One region of the Arthrobacter caoxuetaonis genome, then DNA from elsewhere that is predicted to be linked to it. Evidence: riboswitches for the same ligand, from Rfam matches in the RefSeq annotation. Region 1 holds a riboswitch; each other region holds the start of a gene.
The links. A riboswitch is a leader RNA that binds a small molecule or an ion and turns the genes downstream of it on or off. The one in region 1 is predicted to bind S-adenosylmethionine.
Positions count from the first base shown of each region.

Region 1 (5,420 bases):
GCATCGCTGCTTAGGCGAAGAAGTCCCGCTCCAGGACGTCCTTGAGCTGCAGGATGTCAGTCAGGAACCCGTCGTGGCCTATCGGTGCGCTGATAACGTGCACGCTGTTGTCTCCGGGCAGCGCCGCGGCCAGTTCATGGGACTGTTCCGGGAAGTACAGCCGGTCCGAATCCACGGCTGCCACGAGGAACTGTGCCTGCGTGGCCGCGAGCGCTTCGGCGAGGCTGCCGCGGCCGCGGGCGACGTCGTGGCTCATCAGCGCCTCGGTGAGGATGACGTAGCTGTTGGCGTCGAACCGGTCCGCCAGTTTCCGGCCCTGATGGTCCAGATAGCTCTCCACCTGGTAGCGGCCGCGGCCGGCTGGAAGGGCAGCACCCAGCGGATCCTCTCCCGGCTGCGGCGTCCTGCCGAACCGGTATTGAAGTTCAGCCTCTGAGCGGTAGGTGATGTGCGCGATCCTGCGTGCCAGACCGAGTCCGGCGAGCGGAGCGCAACCGTTGTAGTAATCCCCGCCGTTGTAGTCCGGGTCCAGCCTGATGGCTTCGATCTGGGCCTGGGCAAAGGCAATCTGCTCCCCCGTGCTCGCCGCCGTCGCCGCGATCACCGCGCACCGTGCCACCCGGTCAGGTTCAGTCACTGCCCACTCCAGCGCGCGTGCTCCGCCCAGCGATCCGCCCAGCACCGTGTGCCAGCGGCGGATGCCCAGCTGGTCCGCCAGCCGCGCCTCGGCGCGAACCGAGTCCCGGATGGTGACGAACGGGAAACGGGATCCCCAGGGCAGTCCGTGGGGATCCGCCGACGCCGGGCCGGTGGAGCCGTAGCAGCCGCCAACCATGTTGATGGAGACCACGAAGAAACGATCGGTGTCCACGGTCCGCCCCGGCCCCACGAGGCCGTCCCACCAGCCCGGTTCCTCGGTGCTGCCCTGCGCCACGTGGGTACTGCCGGTGAGGGCATGCGGAATCAGGACGGCGTTGGAGGCGTCACCGTTCAGGCGGCCCCAGGTTTCGTAGCCCAGGACGACGTCGGGCAAGCGCCCTCCGGTCTCCAGTTCGAGTTCACCGATCGAGGCGTACTGCAGCACCCCGTCGAGAGTGTGGACGGGGTGCTGCGCTGCGGGTGGATACGTTGTCACGCTGTACTTCATGCTCCCTTGGCGGCGCGGAATCCGGCATCGAGGTCCGCGATGATGTCATCCACGTGCTCCAGCCCGACCGAGAGCCGCACCAGGCCCGGACTGACTCCCGCTGCCGCCTGGGCCTCCGCCCCCAGCTGGCTGTGGGTGGTCGACGCCGGATGGATCACCAGCGAGCGTACGTCGCCGACGTTCGCCACGTGCGAGTGCAGCTGGAGCGCATCGACGAAGCGCTTGCCCGCTTCAACGCCGCCGTCGATTTCAAAGGACACGATCGCACCGGTGCCGCGCGGCCCGTACTTGCGCCCGCGTTCGTACCACGGGCTGGACTCCAGGCCTGCGTACGCGACGGAAAGGACGTCGTCGTGCGCCTCCAGCCATTCCGCGACGGCGACGGCGTTCTCCACGTGCCGCTCCAGCCGGAGGCTGAGGGTTTCCAGGCCCTGGCCGATCAGGAAAGCGTTGAACGGAGATACTGCCGAGCCGAGGTCGCGCAGCAGCTGGACCCGTGCCTTGAGGATGAACGCCAGGTTGGCGCCCAGTGCACCGTTGACCCCGAGGTCCCGGGCATACACCAGGCCGTTGTAGCTCTCATCAGGGGTGTTGAAGCCGGGGAACTTTTCCGGATCGGCGGCAAAGTCGAAGTTGCCGGAGTCCACGATCACGCCGGCCATCGCGGTGCCGTGCCCGCCGAGATACTTGGTGGCGGAGTGCACCACGATGTCCGCTCCCCATTCGATGGGACGGATGAGATACGGGGTGGACAGGGTGTTGTCCACGATCAGGGGAATGCCCGCCTCATGCGCGACAGCGGAGAGTCCTTCCAGGTCCAGGACGTCTTGGCGCGGATTGGAGACGACTTCACCGAAGAAGGCCTTGGTGTTGGGCTGTACGGCTTCGCGCCACTGGTCCAGGTTGTCCGGGTCGGCGACGAAGGTGACGTCGATGCCGAACTTCTTCAGCGTGTGCTTGAAGAGGTTATAGGTTCCGCCGTACAGGCTGGGGCTGGCCACAATGTGGTCCCCTGCCTGGGCCAGGTTGAGGATCGCATAGGTTTCCGCGGCCTGCCCGGAGGCAAGCAGCAAGGCCCCAACACCTCCTTCCAGGGAGGCGATGCGGTTCTCCACTGCTTCCTGCGTGGGGTTGCCGATCCGGGTGTAGATCGGAGCCAGCTCTGCGAGCGCAAAACGGTTCGCTGCAGCTTCCGCGCTGGGGAAAACGAAGGACGTCGTTTGGTAGATGGGAAGGGCACGGGCGCCGGTGGTGGCGTCGGGCTCCTGTCCTGCATGGATCTGGCGGGTTTCGAATGACCAGTTGGCAGACATGTTGCTCCCTTAATGACCAGGGGCCCCACAGGTACCGATGCCGGAAGAACTCCGGTACCAGACGTGTGGCCCGCGCTTGCCGGACACCCTTTGTGGTGTCCAGCCAGGTCTTCACCCGGGGCACCCCACCGCGGTTGGAGGGTTGCCGGCCAGCAAGCCGGGGCTATCTGCTGGCACTCATGACCTGTACCTATAGAACCAACGGAGCCGGAGTTGCGCAACCCATATGACGCAGCGTGAATCCGGGAAAAATCCGCTGATCCAGATACCTTTTGCCGAGCTAAGGCTTGCCTTGGTCGAGACACAGGTCACAACGTGCCAAGATGTTCGCATGCGCCTGGATCATGTTTCTTATGCCTGCGAATCCGACGGCCTGCTGGCCACCACGGAACGTATTGCTTCTGCCCTTGGAACCGACTTCGTCAAGGGCGGGGTGCACCCCCGCTTTGGCACCCGGAACATGATCATTCCGCTGGCTAACCACCAGTATCTGGAAGTGGTTGAGGTCCTGAACCATCCCGCTTCCGACAAGGCACCCTTCGGCCAGGCCGTCCGTGCACGCTCCGAGGCAGGCGGCGGCTGGATGGGATGGTGCGTCGCCGTGGAGGACCTCGCACCCTTCGAAGAACGGCTCGGCCGCTCCGCCGTCCCCGGAAACCGCAAGTTCCCCGACGGCCAGGAACTGACCTGGCAGCAGATCGGCATCAATGGCCTGATCGCCGACCCGCAGGTCCCGTACATGCTCCGCTGGGATGAGGACAAGGCGGACCTGCACCCCTCCCGTGCCTTTGCCGGCACGGTCTCCCTTGAATCCCTCACGATTGCCGGCTCCGCCCAGCGCGTCACCGAGTGGCTCGGCCAGCCGGTGGAGAAGCCGCTCGACGGCCTTGACGTCACCTGGGTCTCCCCCAAGGGAACCCCCGGCATCATGTCTGTGACGTTCGGGACTGACAAGGGTCTCGTCGAGATCTAGGTTCCGCTGCTTCGAGGTCCGTCTGGGGCGTCGAGGCCGGATTCGTGTGTTTCGAGGCCGGGATTTCACTGCGTTTCGGGGTTTCGCTGCACTATGTCCCCCAAAACACTGTACTCGGGGAAAACGCTGCACCCTGTGACACGATTTCGCTGCGTTCCGGGTCTTTCTGGCCATCCGGGGAAAATACTGCTTGGCGCCGTGCCCAGATTCTCCCCTAACGGACGATTCCGCCCTCAACGCAGTCTTTCTGCCGATGACCACCTGCTGCTAAGGCCTGACCTTTTCCACAGATCAGCAACTGGTTCCCGCGGTTGACCCGCAGCATTCGAAGCTGGATCCATGTGCGCAAACCTGCTTTACTCCGTCGATGCCGATCGTGATGGGCCCGGACGCCGTTCCCTTGCGCTTCGGTGCACCACGGGTGAGCTGGTCCGGATCAGGCCCGGTGTCTATTTGGATGGACAGTCCTGGGCGGGGCTTAGCCCCTGGGAGCGCGAGCGCCTGAGACTTGCGGCGGCCGTACAATCCGGAAGGACTCGACGGGTCCTCATCCAGCAGTCGGCGGCAGTGATCTGGGGAATTCCGACGATCGGAACGCCGCTTGAGGTCATGCTGCTGGCTTTGCCTCCCGTCAACGGCCACCGCCGCGGTGACCTCCGCTGGGCTCGAAGACGCCTGTTGGAGCCGCTGACTACGGTCGACGGACTGCCCGTCACTTCCAAGGCACAAACCGTCCTTGATATGGCTGCCTACCTGCCTTTCGAGCAAGCAGTTCCGGCAATGGACCACGTCATCCGCCCCGACCGGCGGCGAGGTCTCCAGGCCCTGGAGAAGGACGCCCTGCGGCAGCTGGCGCAGGGCCTGCCTACACAGGCCAAGCGTGTGAGAGCGATGCGCGTCATCACGTTCGCCGATGAGAGGTCCGAATCTCCCGGCGAGTCCTATTCCCGCGCCGTCATCCACCGCAATGGCTTCCCCGCTCCGGAGCTGCAGCAGAGTTTTCATTCTCCTGGCGGACGTCTGCTTGGACGCACGGATTTCTTCTGGAAGCAGCAGGAACTCGTTGGCGAATTCGACGGCGCAGTGAAGTACGGAAAGACTCAGACAGATGGCGGGACTCAGCCCGAACATGCCTTGCTGCAGGAAAAGCGGCGCGAGGACGCAATCCGGGCCACAGGCGTAGGGTTTCTCCGCTGGAGCTGGTCCGAGGTGTTCAAACCCGCGGGCGCCCCGGACGGTCTGGTCCAGGCGTTACTCCGAGCCGGCCTTCCACAACTGCGCCCACGCGCCTAGACAGGCTGGCGCGAGGACGCAATCCGGGCCACAGGCGTAGGGTTTCTCCGCTGGAGCTGGTCCGAGGTGTTCAAACCCGCGGGCGCCCCGGCCGGCCTGGTCCAGGCATCACTCCGGCTCTCAGGTTCACAAAGCCGACCCAGCCGCCAAAAGCTCAGAGTTCAGTTCACGGACGACGGCCGGATCCACCTTCAGCACCCGGCGGTCGTAGGTGAGCAGGCCGTTGACCTCATCCTCGACGTCGGTGAGCTGGGTGTAGACGCTGGCAGCGAGGCCTTGGCTGACGGCGGGAAGGATCTGGGTCCGGTGCAAGTTGGAGTAGGCATGGGCGAGCTCTTCGGACGTGCGGAGGGTCTTGCCATAGCCGAAGACCTTGCTGTTCCAGGTGTGCCCGTCCAGCGGAAGGCTGAAGCCGCCGTACTCGGAAAGCACGATCGCCCTGGGGTCTCGCTGCCAGCGCTTCCGGATGTGGAACGGCACGGCATAGACGTGGAGGCTCTTGGCGTCTCCCGCTCCCTGGTCGTGCCAGCCGCTGGCGTGGTCGATGCAGCGGGTAGGGTCCAGTGCGCCCAGCTCGGCGGCGATCGCAGCGGCGTCGAACTGTCCCCAGCCTTCATTGAACGGGACCCAGAGCGCGATGCTGGGCACGCTGCGAAGCAGGTCAACCGTCTCCCGCATTTCTCGCCGGAACGAT
Region 1 is NZ_CP099466.1:1,232,727-1,238,146, reverse strand. Features, by position in the region: gene metX (homoserine O-acetyltransferase MetX) at 11-1,147, opposite strand; gene NF551_RS05555 (bifunctional o-acetylhomoserine/o-acetylserine sulfhydrylase) at 1,144-2,460, opposite strand; SAM riboswitch class IV at 2,528-2,645, opposite strand; gene NF551_RS05550 (VOC family protein) at 2,792-3,433, shown strand; gene NF551_RS05545 (hypothetical protein) at 4,001-4,726, shown strand; gene NF551_RS05540 (glycoside hydrolase family 2 protein) at 4,853-5,420, opposite strand, start outside.

Region 2 (5,420 bases), 490 kb from region 1:
TACCGCGTGCTGACGGCGCAGGAGAGGCGCGGCCGGGTTGTCCAGGCCGCCGTGGATACGCAGGAAACACGGAACCAGCTGAACCGCCTGTTATTCGCGCTGATAGCGGCCGTGGTGTGTTCGGCAGCGGTGGCGGCACTGTTTTCAGTTCTGGCCGCGCGGGCTGCCATGCGCCCGCTGGCCCGGGCCCTCGAGCTGCAGCGCAGGTTCGTCTCTGACGCCAGCCATGAACTGCGCACGCCGCTGACCCTGCTGAGCACCCGGGCCCAGCTGCTGCGCCGGCGCGCCGCGGGGCAGGCAGGCGGAGCGTCTCCCGGGGAGCTGGACCGCCTCATTCAGGGGCTGGATGAGGTGGTGGCAGACGCAGGGGTCCTCACCGGAATCCTGGACGACCTGCTGGTTGCCGCGGATCCGCGAAAGCCCGGGACGCTGGAAGAGGTGGATCTGGCAGCCGTTGCCCGGCAGACAGCCGCCGCCTTCGGCCCCGCCTTTTCCGACCGGGGCCTTGCCCTGCACGCCCAACTGCCGGACGTGCCGGTGCCTGTCCTGGGCAACGAAGCGGCACTTCAACGGGTCTTCACCGCGCTGTTGTCCAACGCTCTGGATTTCGGGCGGACGGAAGTTACCGTCTCCGTAGCCGCGCGGAACCGCGACGCCGTGGTCACGGTGGCAGACGACGGCCCGGGGCTGCCGCCGGAGCTCGCCGGAGCACTGTTCGACCGCTTCTCCTCGGTACGCCCGGCCCCGGCAGGGCACACCCGGCACTACGGCCTGGGCCTTGCGCTGGTCGCAGAAATCGCCGCACGGTTCGGCGGATCAGTCAGCGCTGAACCGGAAACAGGCCATGGCGCCGTCCTGGTGGTGCGGCTGCCCCTATCCGCACGGGGCTTCTAAGAATCCTCGAAGAATCGCGGCGTTGGATAGATGGCGTAGGAATATCCAAACTCAAGGGAGGTGTCACCAATCGTGGCGATTGGGAGCAAAGCGAAGAAGGTCATCATCTGGACCGCCAGCGGTCTGGCCGCCGCCGGCCTGCTCGCCGGAACGTTCTTCACGGGTATGGCCGTTGGGGACAATATGGAGACTGCATCGGTGACGTCCGAACAGGAGCAGGGCCAGGACCAGGGCCGCGGCGGCGACCGGGAACGGCGCGGGCCCGAAGACGCCCAGGAGCGCGACGGCGGCAGTGACGAAGCCCGGCCGGATCGGCAGGACACCCAGGACGGGGATGATCCGAAGCCCGGCAAGGAGAATGCTGACGGCCAGGCCGACGAAGGCCGGGAAGACGGACAGCACGACGACGGGGCCGATGGCGGTGACCGCGGTGATCGGGAAGATCGGGACGGCGACCGCGGCAAGGGCGGAGGCCACGGCCGCGGCGGCCACCACGGCGACGCCCCCGAGGACGGCGACGCGCCTGAGGAATCAGAGACTCCGGCGGAACAGTCCTGACTTAGGACGGCAGCAGCTGCGCGGAGGCTGTCTCGCGGTGCGCGGGTTCGCCGGATGCGAGGGCAAACAGCGCGTAGTTCAACGGGCCGGCCGCTATCAGCGCCGTGCACCGTTCGGCAAGGTGCGGCTCGGTGAGCCCTGTCGCGTCCTGGTACCAGCGGACCACGTCGTCGAGGGAACCCGGCGAGATGAGGTGCACGTACATAAACTCCAGGGCCGGGTCACTCACCTTCGCCGTGGTCCAGTCCAATACGGAGACGATCCGTTTGGCGTCATCGAGCAGCAGATGCGCGGGATACAGCTCCCCATGGGTCAGCACCGTCCGCTGCGGCCAAAGCCGGTCATCGGCCAGCCACTGTTCCCAGCCGGCCAGCAGCTCCGGGGCGATGCGGAACTCGGCGCGCACCTGTTCCAGTACCTTCGACCAGTGCCGGCGGACGCCGTCGGGAGTCTCGGCCGGGATGCCCGCGGCGGCCGCGGCCGCCGCGTCCATCCCGTGCAGCGACGCGATCAATCCGGCCAGGGAGTGGAGGTACGTCGGATCCGACGGGTCAAAGTGCCATTCGGGCTGGTTGTCCCGGTCCACCGTGAGCCCCGGGCTGCCCGGAAGCAGGGGATAGGCAATGAGGTCCGAACTCTGGATCTTCCATTCCGGAACCGCTGCAGGAAGGCGCGGACGCACGAAATCAAGGATCGCCTGCTCGCGTTCCTGGCCGGCGGCAACGTCCGCGCGCCGTGGGATCCGAAGTACCCAGTCCCCGCCGTCCGGTGCGGAGGCGAAAGCGACCCGGTAATCCAGTCCGGCTTCGTTGAAACGGACGGTGCCTGGTTCCAGGGCGAGTCCGTGCCGTGCTGCCAGAGTGCATATATCGGCTGCCGTCAGATCCCGCGCTTCGCTCATGGCTTCCTTTTCTCCCGGTTTACAAGGCCCCGCCCGGGGCTGGTTCCGTGACGTCCTGTTACGCAGGATGTCATGTGCCACTGCATAAGTCGTCATAAAGCAGGCGCGTTTTGGTTACGTGGCCCAGATGTTCCTAGCCTAGGGACGGAATCAAGAGTTCCAGCCAATGGCCCTGGCCGGCTGGACAGCAACCCTCTCGTCGTAGCGGGGTGCTCCAGGTGATGATTCGGCCTCGGCGGAGACTTTCCGCGAGGCAAGTACGGCGCCGGCACTGCCCTCCAGCGGCCTGCGCCTCCACCTTGTCCGCGGAGCGCCGCGGACCCTTTTGGGAGAAGAGCCACACCATGAAACTCAGCAGAATCCTGGCGATTGCAGCCGCCCCGCTCCTGGCACTGACGATGGCCGCCTGCGGCTCAGCCTCCGGGGACGAAGGCACTGTGAAGATCGGCGTGGTTGGAGCCAGCGATCCGTACTGGGCCACCTACACCGAGGCCGCGAAGGCGGAAGGCATCGACGTCGAAATCGTTGACTTTGCCGAGTACACGCAGCCGAACCCGGCACTGACCGAGGGCGAACTGGACCTGAACCAGTTCCAGCACATCATCTACCTGGCCCGCTACAACGTTGCCAGCGGCGCAGACCTCACACCGATTGGCTCCACGGCCATCTACCCGCTGGGCCTGTACTCCACCCAGTACGACTCGGTGGAAGACATCCCCGAGGGCTCGACGGTGGCGGTGCCCAACGACGAAAGCAACCTGGCCCGCGGCTTGCTGGTGCTGCAGTCAGCCGGGCTGGTCAGCCTCAAGGACGGCGGCAGCGTCTTCGCGACCCTTGACGACCTCGACGAAGCCAAGTCAAAGGTCAAGGTGACCACCCTTGAGGCTTCCCTGACCCCCACGTCGCTTCCCGACGTCGCAGCAGCGATCGTCAACAACGACTTCGTCGAAGACGCGGGCCTCAAGGCCGAAGACGCCATTGCCCAGGACGATCCGTCGGATCCCAAGGCCATCCCGTACGTCAACATCTTCGCAGCGCGTGCCGGCGAGGAGGAGAACGAGACCTACCTCAAGCTCGTGCAGATCTACCAGGAAACGCAGGCAGTCCAGGACGGTGTCCAGAAGGCTTCAGGCAACACCGCCGAATTCCTGAAGGTCCCGGTCCAGGACCTGCGCGATTCGCTCGCCGAGGTCCAGCAGGACATCGAAAACCTGGACTAGTTCCTGCCCGTTCCACCGCGTCCCGGGTCCGGCTGCGGCCGGACCCGGGACGCTCGTTCTGCAAGGGAAACCATGCCACTCATCACACTGCGGAATGTCTCCAAGACCTACCCGCCCGCCCGCCGGGGCGAAGAGCCGGTCACGGCGCTGCGGGACATCAACCTGGAGATCGAAGCCGGCGAAATCTACGGAATCATCGGCTACTCCGGAGCGGGAAAAAGCACCCTGGTCCGGTTGATCAACGCGCTGGAGACTGCAACCTCCGGCGACATCACGGTCGACGGCCGGCAGGTCACGGGCGTCCCGGAGCGGCAGCTGCGGCAGCTGCGCCTGGACATCGGGATGATCTTCCAGCAGTTCAACCTCTTTAACTCCAAAACCGTCCGCAACAACGTGGCCTATCCGCTGCGGGTAGCGGGCCGGAGCAGGGCTGAAATTGCCGCACGGACCGCCGAGCTCCTGGACTTCGTGGGACTCACGGACAAGGCGGACAACTTCCCGGAGCAGCTCTCCGGCGGGCAAAAGCAGCGCGTGGGCATTGCCCGCGCCCTGGCAGCGTCGCCCAAGATCCTCCTCGCAGACGAAGCCACGTCGGCCCTTGACCCGGAGACCACGCATGAGGTCTTGGAACTGCTGCGCCGGGTGAATCGCGAGCTGGGCATCACGATTGTGGTGATTACCCACGAAATGGACGTCATCAAGAACCTGGCCACCAAGGTCGCCGTCATGGACGGAGGACGGATCGTGGAACAGGGTGAAGTGTTCGAGGTGTTTTCCAACCCCCGCGAGGAATCCTCACGGAAGTTCGTTTCCACTGTGGTCCGGGGCGTTCCTTCAGCGGCCGACCTGGCGACGCTGCGAAACAGGCACGAGGGAAGAATGGTCACTCTGTCCTTCCGGGACGGCGGCGCGTCCCAGTCGGACGTGTTCGTTGAACTGGCAGCCGCCGGAGTGGAGTTCGAACTGGTCTACGGCGGCATCAATGACATTTCCGGCCGCGCGTTCGGCCACCTGACGCTGGCGCTCAAGGGCGCCGACCAGGCGATCGACGGCGCCCTTGCCGCCGTCGGGCACGGCATCAAAGTGACGGAGCTGAACTGACATGGAAGACCTCATACCCCTGACCCCGCAGCTGTGGACTGCTATCGGAGAGACCCTCTACATCGTGGGCCTGAGCCTCCTGTTCGGCGGAATCGGCGGACTGCTGATCGGCATGGGCCTCTACACGACGCGCCAGGGGGCGCTGCTGGCGAACCGTGCGGTGTTCGGCACGCTGAACGTCCTCGTGAACATCTTCCGGCCCATCCCCTTCATCATTTTCCTGGCCGCGGCCCAGCCACTGGCCCGCTCCGTCACCGGCAGCGGGATCGGCAACAACGCGATCATCTTCACGCTGTCGCTGGCCGCAGCATTCGGCATCAGCCGCATCGTGGAGCAGAACCTGCTCACCGTGCAGCCCGGAGTCATCGAGGCAGCGCGGTCCATCGGTGCCGGGCGGCGGCGGATCATCTTCACGATCCTCATTCCGGAGGCACTTGGTCCGCTGATCCTGGGCTACACCTACATCTTCGTGGCCCTCGTGGACATGTCCGCAGTGGCCGGCTACGTCGGCGGCGGGGGACTGGGCAACTTCGCCATCCAGTACGGCTACCGGCAGTTCAATCCGGTGGTCACCTGGGCCGCCGTCGCAGTCATCATCGTCCTGGTGCAGCTCGTGCAGTTCCTGGGCAATCAGGCGGCCCGCAAGGCGCTCCGCAGGTAGCAGCTCACCTCAGATCACCGTCCCGCCGTGCCGGAGGTGCACGGGACGGTACGCACGGGAGGGGAGAATGGTGGGGTGAGTGTTC
Region 2 is NZ_CP099466.1:1,719,018-1,724,437, forward strand. Features, by position in the region: gene NF551_RS07870 (sensor histidine kinase) at 1-894, shown strand, start outside; gene NF551_RS07875 (hypothetical protein) at 967-1,452, shown strand; gene NF551_RS07880 (macrolide 2'-phosphotransferase) at 1,454-2,353, opposite strand; SAM riboswitch class IV at 2,502-2,619, shown strand; gene NF551_RS07885 (MetQ/NlpA family ABC transporter substrate-binding protein) at 2,698-3,573, shown strand; gene NF551_RS07890 (methionine ABC transporter ATP-binding protein) at 3,646-4,674, shown strand; gene NF551_RS07895 (methionine ABC transporter permease) at 4,676-5,335, shown strand; gene hrpB (ATP-dependent helicase HrpB) at 5,411-5,420, shown strand, end outside.
Region 2: it holds a riboswitch for S-adenosylmethionine, as region 1 does, so the genes downstream of both, NF551_RS07885 (MetQ/NlpA family ABC transporter substrate-binding protein) here and NF551_RS05555 (bifunctional o-acetylhomoserine/o-acetylserine sulfhydrylase) in region 1, are expected to answer to the same signal.

Region 3 (5,420 bases), 790 kb from region 1:
GGCCGATTCCACATTCCTGGACCACGAGGCCCGGTTTCATCGGGGTGTTTCCCGCTTCCGTCCAGGCGTGGCAGGTGCCCAGCGTAGGGTGCCCGGCAAACGGTATCTCCCCTCCGGGCGTGAAGATCCGGACCCGGTAGTCAGCCTCGTCCTGGATGGCCGGGAGCACGAAGGTCGTCTCCGACAGATTCGTCCAGCGGGCAAACTGCTGCATCTGCTCGTCGTCGAGGCCCTCCCCGTCCAGCACTACGGCAAGCGGGTTGCCCTGGTACGGCTTGTTGCCGAAGACGTCTACCTGTTTGAACCAGCGTTGTCTCATGCGGACACTGTAATGGCTGGCCGGGGCGGCACCGTTCCCATTCCCGTGTCCGTTGCTGGCTAGGATCGGCGCGGAAGCGATCGGGATCCTGGTCGCGGCCGAACTCCTTGTGTCGGTTGCCGCCCGTCCGGCAGCGGGCTGGCTGGCGGATAAGCGCCCGAGGACCGTCACCGCGGCGTCCGGCGCCCTGCTCTATGCCGTGAGCTGTCTCGGCTACACGCTGGCCGGTTCCTTGTCCGTTGCCTTCGGCGCAGCGATCCTCGGCGGTGTGGGCGGGGCCCTCTTCTGGGTGTCCATCCGCGCCCTTGCCGCAGAGTTCCCGGACCGTGACTCAGGTTCCATGGCTGGCCTGCTCTCTTCCGAAGCGTTTGGTCGTGCTGCTTTGCGCTCCGCGCAGGCGTCCGACGTCGCCGGAAGATGATCCCGGGCCGGTCCAGGACGCGCCGCCGCGCTCTGGGTACTCACCAGCGTTTCCTGGGCACTGCTGCTGCCGATGTACGGGGAAGTCGCCGCGGAACTGAACCCGCGCCGCCTCGGCCGGGCGATGAGCATCCTAGGAAACGCGGGCCTGCTCGGCGCGGCCATTGGTTCGCTGCTGGCGGGCTTCGTCTACGCCGGGGGCTCCTGGCTGGCAGCCTGCCTGGTCTTCGCTGCAGTTCTGCTGGCTGGAGGTGTGCTGGGACCGTTGGCGCTGGCGAAGATGGGCGTCCGGGACCGTCCCGGTTCGGCCGCGGCGGACACATCCCTGGAGCTGCTGCCGGAATAGCGCGCGCCCTAAGACAGCCCGTTACGAACTGTTGCGGCGTGTGTACGCCTCACAGCGCGGGTTTGCGCGCGGGATACCGCGCCCCTAGATTGGTAGCCAGAATCAAGAGTTCCAGCCAGAGGCCCTGGCCGGCTGGACGGCAACCCTCTCGCCGTAGCGGGGTGCTCCAGGTGACGATTCGGCCGTTCCGGTGGATCTCCCGGTCCGGCAAGTACAGCGCCGCATCCGGCTCCTTGCCGCAGGCTGCGCGTCAGGCAGAGGAATCTTCATGGCACTCGAAACCGATCTCCAGCCAAATGCACTGCGCCAGGCCTTTGGGCGCTTCCCGTCCGGAATCGCAGCACTCTGCGCCGAAGTTGACGGCGCCCCGCAGGGAATCGTGGCCTCCTCCTTTACTGTCGGGGTCTCCATGGATCCGCCCCTGGTGATGTTCGCCGTGCAGAACACCTCCCGTACCTGGCCGGTACTGCGTTCGGCGGGCCGGATCGGAGTCTCCGTCCTGGGTTCCGGGCACGACGGCGTCTGCCGCCAGATCGCTTCCCGCGACGGCGACCGCTTTGCCGGACTCGATCTGCACAACGCCGGTTCCGGCGCCCTGTTCCTCGACGAGGCAGCGCTCTGGTTGGAGACATCGGTGGAGAATGAGGTCCCGGCCGGGGACCACGCCGTCGTCCTGCTTCGGGTTCACGGCTATTCCGCCCACGGGGATGCCTATGAGCCGCTGGTCTTCCACGGTTCGGCGTTCCGCAATCTGGCTGTCCCTGCCTTCGCCTGACCAGCCTCAAACTCACAGAACTCATATAGACTCATCGAGCCCGCGCAAACTCACAAAGCACACAGCGACTCACAGGAGTCTGTCCGCATGGAAAACCCGTTCCGACCTTCCGCCGGGGCCACTCCCCCGCAAATCCTGGGACGGGAGGGCGTGCTGGATGAGTTCCAGTACGGACTCCGTTTGGGGTCCGGCGCCCCCGGCCTGCTGACGATCTTTACCGGTGCACGGGGCATCGGCAAGACCGTCATGCTCGGCGCCGCACATGACCTGGCCCGCGAAAGCGGCTGGGCTGTCATCTCCGAGACCGCCACGCCGGGATTCGTCGGCCGCATTGGCGAATCGATGCGCCGCCTGGCCGAGGAACTGGGGGACGGGCCCAAGACCCGCCGCATCACCGCCCTCGCAGCTGCCGGTTTCAGCATTACGACCCAGCTGCCGCCCGAACGGCAGGTCGCGTGGCGCGGTGTCGGGGAGGAACTGTTGACCCTCCTGGACGAACACCGCACCGGCCTCATCATCAGCGTGGACGAGATCCACGCCGCTGACCGAAGCGAGCTCGCGCAGCTTGCCGCCAGCGTGCAGCATTTCATCCAGGCCCGGCTGCCGATCGGACTGGTCTTCGCGGGGCTGCCAGCGGCAGTTTCGGATCTGCTGAACGAGGGCGTGGCGACGTTCCTGCGTCGGGCCGACAAGATCGACCTGCATGCCGCTGCTGTGCGGGAGGTTGAAGAGTCCTTTGCTTCGACCTTTGCCGGCGCCGACTTCCAGATCAGCCCCGATCTGGTGAGCCGTGCCGCACAGGCGACCGGCGGCTATCCGTTCCTGATCCAGCTGGTGGGCTACTTCCTCTGGCGGGAGGCGGAGACGCAGGCCGGCCACCTCGGAACGGATGCCGTCCAGCGGGCCATAGACGCAGCCCACCGGCGCAACGCGCGCACCGTCATTGAGGCAGCCCTGGCGACGGCGTCGGCCAAGGACCGGGAATTTCTCTCAGCCATGGCGGTGGATGACGGCCCGTCCCTGGCCGGCGACATCGGCCGCCGCCTTGGCGCGAAAACCAACCTGGTGGCCAACTACCGGTCCCGGCTGCTGGCAGCCGGACTTATCGAGTCCACCGGACACGGCAAAGTGGACTTCGCCATCCCGGGCCTGCGGCAGCACCTGCGCCGTCAGGCGGGCATGAGCGCTCCACCCGCCGAACCCTAAAAAGCACAGACGCTTAAAGCACAGAGCCCGGCCGCCTAAGTGGCGGCCGGGCCCTTATGCAGGCTGGGTCGGGCTAGGAAGCGGGAGCCTCGGCCGGCTTGTCCTGCTTCTTCTCCGGCTTGAAGTCGACGCCGGCTTCCTTGCGCTGCTGGGCACTGATCGGCGCCGGAGCGGAGGTCAGCGGATCGTAGCCGCCGCCGGACTTCGGGAAGGCGATGACGTCGCGGATCGAGTCGGCGCCGGCCAGCAGGGCCACCACACGGTCCCAGCCGAAGGCGATGCCGCCGTGCGGCGGAGCGCCGTACTTGAAGCCTTCGAGCAGGAAGCCGAACTGCTCCTGGGCGGTCTCCTCGGAGATGCCCATGACCTTGAACACGCGTTCCTGCACATCGCGCTGGTGGATACGGATGGAACCGCCGCCGATCTCATTGCCGTTGCAGACAATGTCGTAGGCGTAGGCCAGGGCCGAGCCGGGATCCGTATCGAAGGTGTCCATGAACTCGGGCTTCGGGGAGGTGAAGGCGTGGTGCACCGCAGTCCACTCGCCTTCGCCTGCGGCGACGTCACCGGCGGCAACGGCCGCGGCGGCGGGCTCGAACATCGGGGCGTCAACGATCCAGACGAAAGCCCAGTCCTTCGGATCGATGAGGCCGGTGCGGTGGCCGATTTCAACACGGGCAGCGCCAAGCAGGGCCCGCGCCGAGGACGCGTCGCCGGCGGCGAAGAAGATGCAGTCGCCGGGCTTGGCGCCGACCTTCTCTGCCAGGTTTTCGCGCTCGAAGTCGGTGAGGTTCTTGGCGACCGGTCCGGTGAGGGTTCCGTCTTCCTGAACCAGGACGTAGGCCAGGCCCTTGGCACCGCGCTGCTTGGCCCATTCCTGCCAGGCATCGAGGGTGCGGCGGGCCTGCGAGGCACCGCCGGGCATGACCACGGCGCCGACGTAGGGTGCCTGGAAGACGCGGAAGGTGGTGTCCTTGAAGAACTCGGTGAGCTCGGTCAGTTCCAGGCCGAAGCGCAGGTCCGGCTTGTCCGAACCGTAGCGGGCCATGGCGTCGGCGTAGGTCATCCGGGCGATCGGGGTCTGGATCTCGACGCCGATCAGCTTCCAGAGTGCCTTCACGATCTGCTCGCCGAGGGCAATGATGTCATTCTCTTCGACGAAGCTCGCTTCGATATCCAGCTGGGTGAACTCCGGCTGGCGGTCGGCGCGGAAGTCCTCGTCGCGGTAGCAGCGGGCAATCTGGTAGTACTTCTCGAAGCCGCCTACCTGCAGGAGCTGCTTGAACAGCTGCGGGGACTGCGGCAGCGCGTACCAGGAACCGGGTGCCAGGCGCGCAGGCACCACGAAGTCGCGGGCGCCTTCCGGGGTGGAACGGGTCAGGGTGGGGGTTTCGATTTCGACGAAGCCCTCGCCGTGCAGCAGTTCGCGGGCTACGCGGTTGGCCTCGGAGCGCAGGCGCATCGCGGCGGCCGGGGCCGGGCGGCGCAGGTCAAGGTACCGGTGGCGCAGGCGTGCCTCTTCGCCGACCTCCACGTGCTCGTCGATCTGGAACGGCAGCGGATCGGAGGTGTTCAGGATGACGACGTCGTCGGCAATGACCTCCACCTCGCCGGTGGCCAGGGCAGGGTTCTCGTTGCCTTCGGGGCGGCGCTCGACCTTGCCGGTGATCTGCAGGACGTACTCATTGCGCAGGCCGTGGAAGACGTCCTCTTCACGGACAACAACCTGGGCGACACCGGAGGCATCACGCAGGTCGAGGAAGGCCACGCCTCCGTGGTCCCGGCGGCGGGCTACCCAGCCGGCCAGGGTGACGGTCTGTCCAATATGCTCGGCCCTCAGGGAACCAAGGGCATGTGTGCGCAGCACAGCAGTCCTTTCAACTTCGATTGGTTGCGGAAACCACCTGTTTCCGCCCATTGTGAGTAGAGATCTTCTTTGAGTTTACCGGTGATACCTTCTGTTCCCGGCCAAGGGCAGACTGATCGGAGGATGAGTGTCCGGCAACGCTGCCATGCACCGCCCGCTGGGCGGCTTCGACGCGACGACTGCCGGCATCGGATCCATCGTGGGCGCCGGAGTCTTCGTCGTCTTCCCCGCGGCCGTGGCTGCGGACGGCGGCCCGCTGGCGTTACCGCTGGCGATCGCCGCCGTCGTCGCCTATGCGTGCGGCGTCGCGATTTTCCAGATCAGCGCGGCGCTGGATGAGGGCCAGGCCAATTACGACGACGGCGGCACCCGGGCGGCGCGGGTCATCCTTGGCCCCACTGCGGCTTTCGTCACCGGATGGATCTTCCTGTGCTCCCGGCTGGCGGCAGCTGCGGTGGCGGCGCTGATGCTGGGCACCTACCTGCTG
Region 3 is NZ_CP099466.1:2,024,724-2,030,143, forward strand. Features, by position in the region: gene NF551_RS09230 (PhzF family phenazine biosynthesis protein) at 1-319, opposite strand, end outside; gene NF551_RS09235 (MFS transporter) at 372-740, shown strand; partial or broken gene NF551_RS09240 (MFS transporter) at 780-1,085, shown strand; SAM riboswitch class IV at 1,186-1,305, shown strand; gene NF551_RS09245 (flavin reductase family protein) at 1,354-1,860, shown strand; gene NF551_RS09250 (ATP-binding protein) at 1,948-3,066, shown strand; gene aspS (aspartate--tRNA ligase) at 3,140-4,933, opposite strand; gene NF551_RS09260 (APC family permease) at 5,061-5,420, shown strand, end outside.
Region 3: it holds a riboswitch for S-adenosylmethionine, as region 1 does, so the genes downstream of both, NF551_RS09245 (flavin reductase family protein) here and NF551_RS05555 (bifunctional o-acetylhomoserine/o-acetylserine sulfhydrylase) in region 1, are expected to answer to the same signal.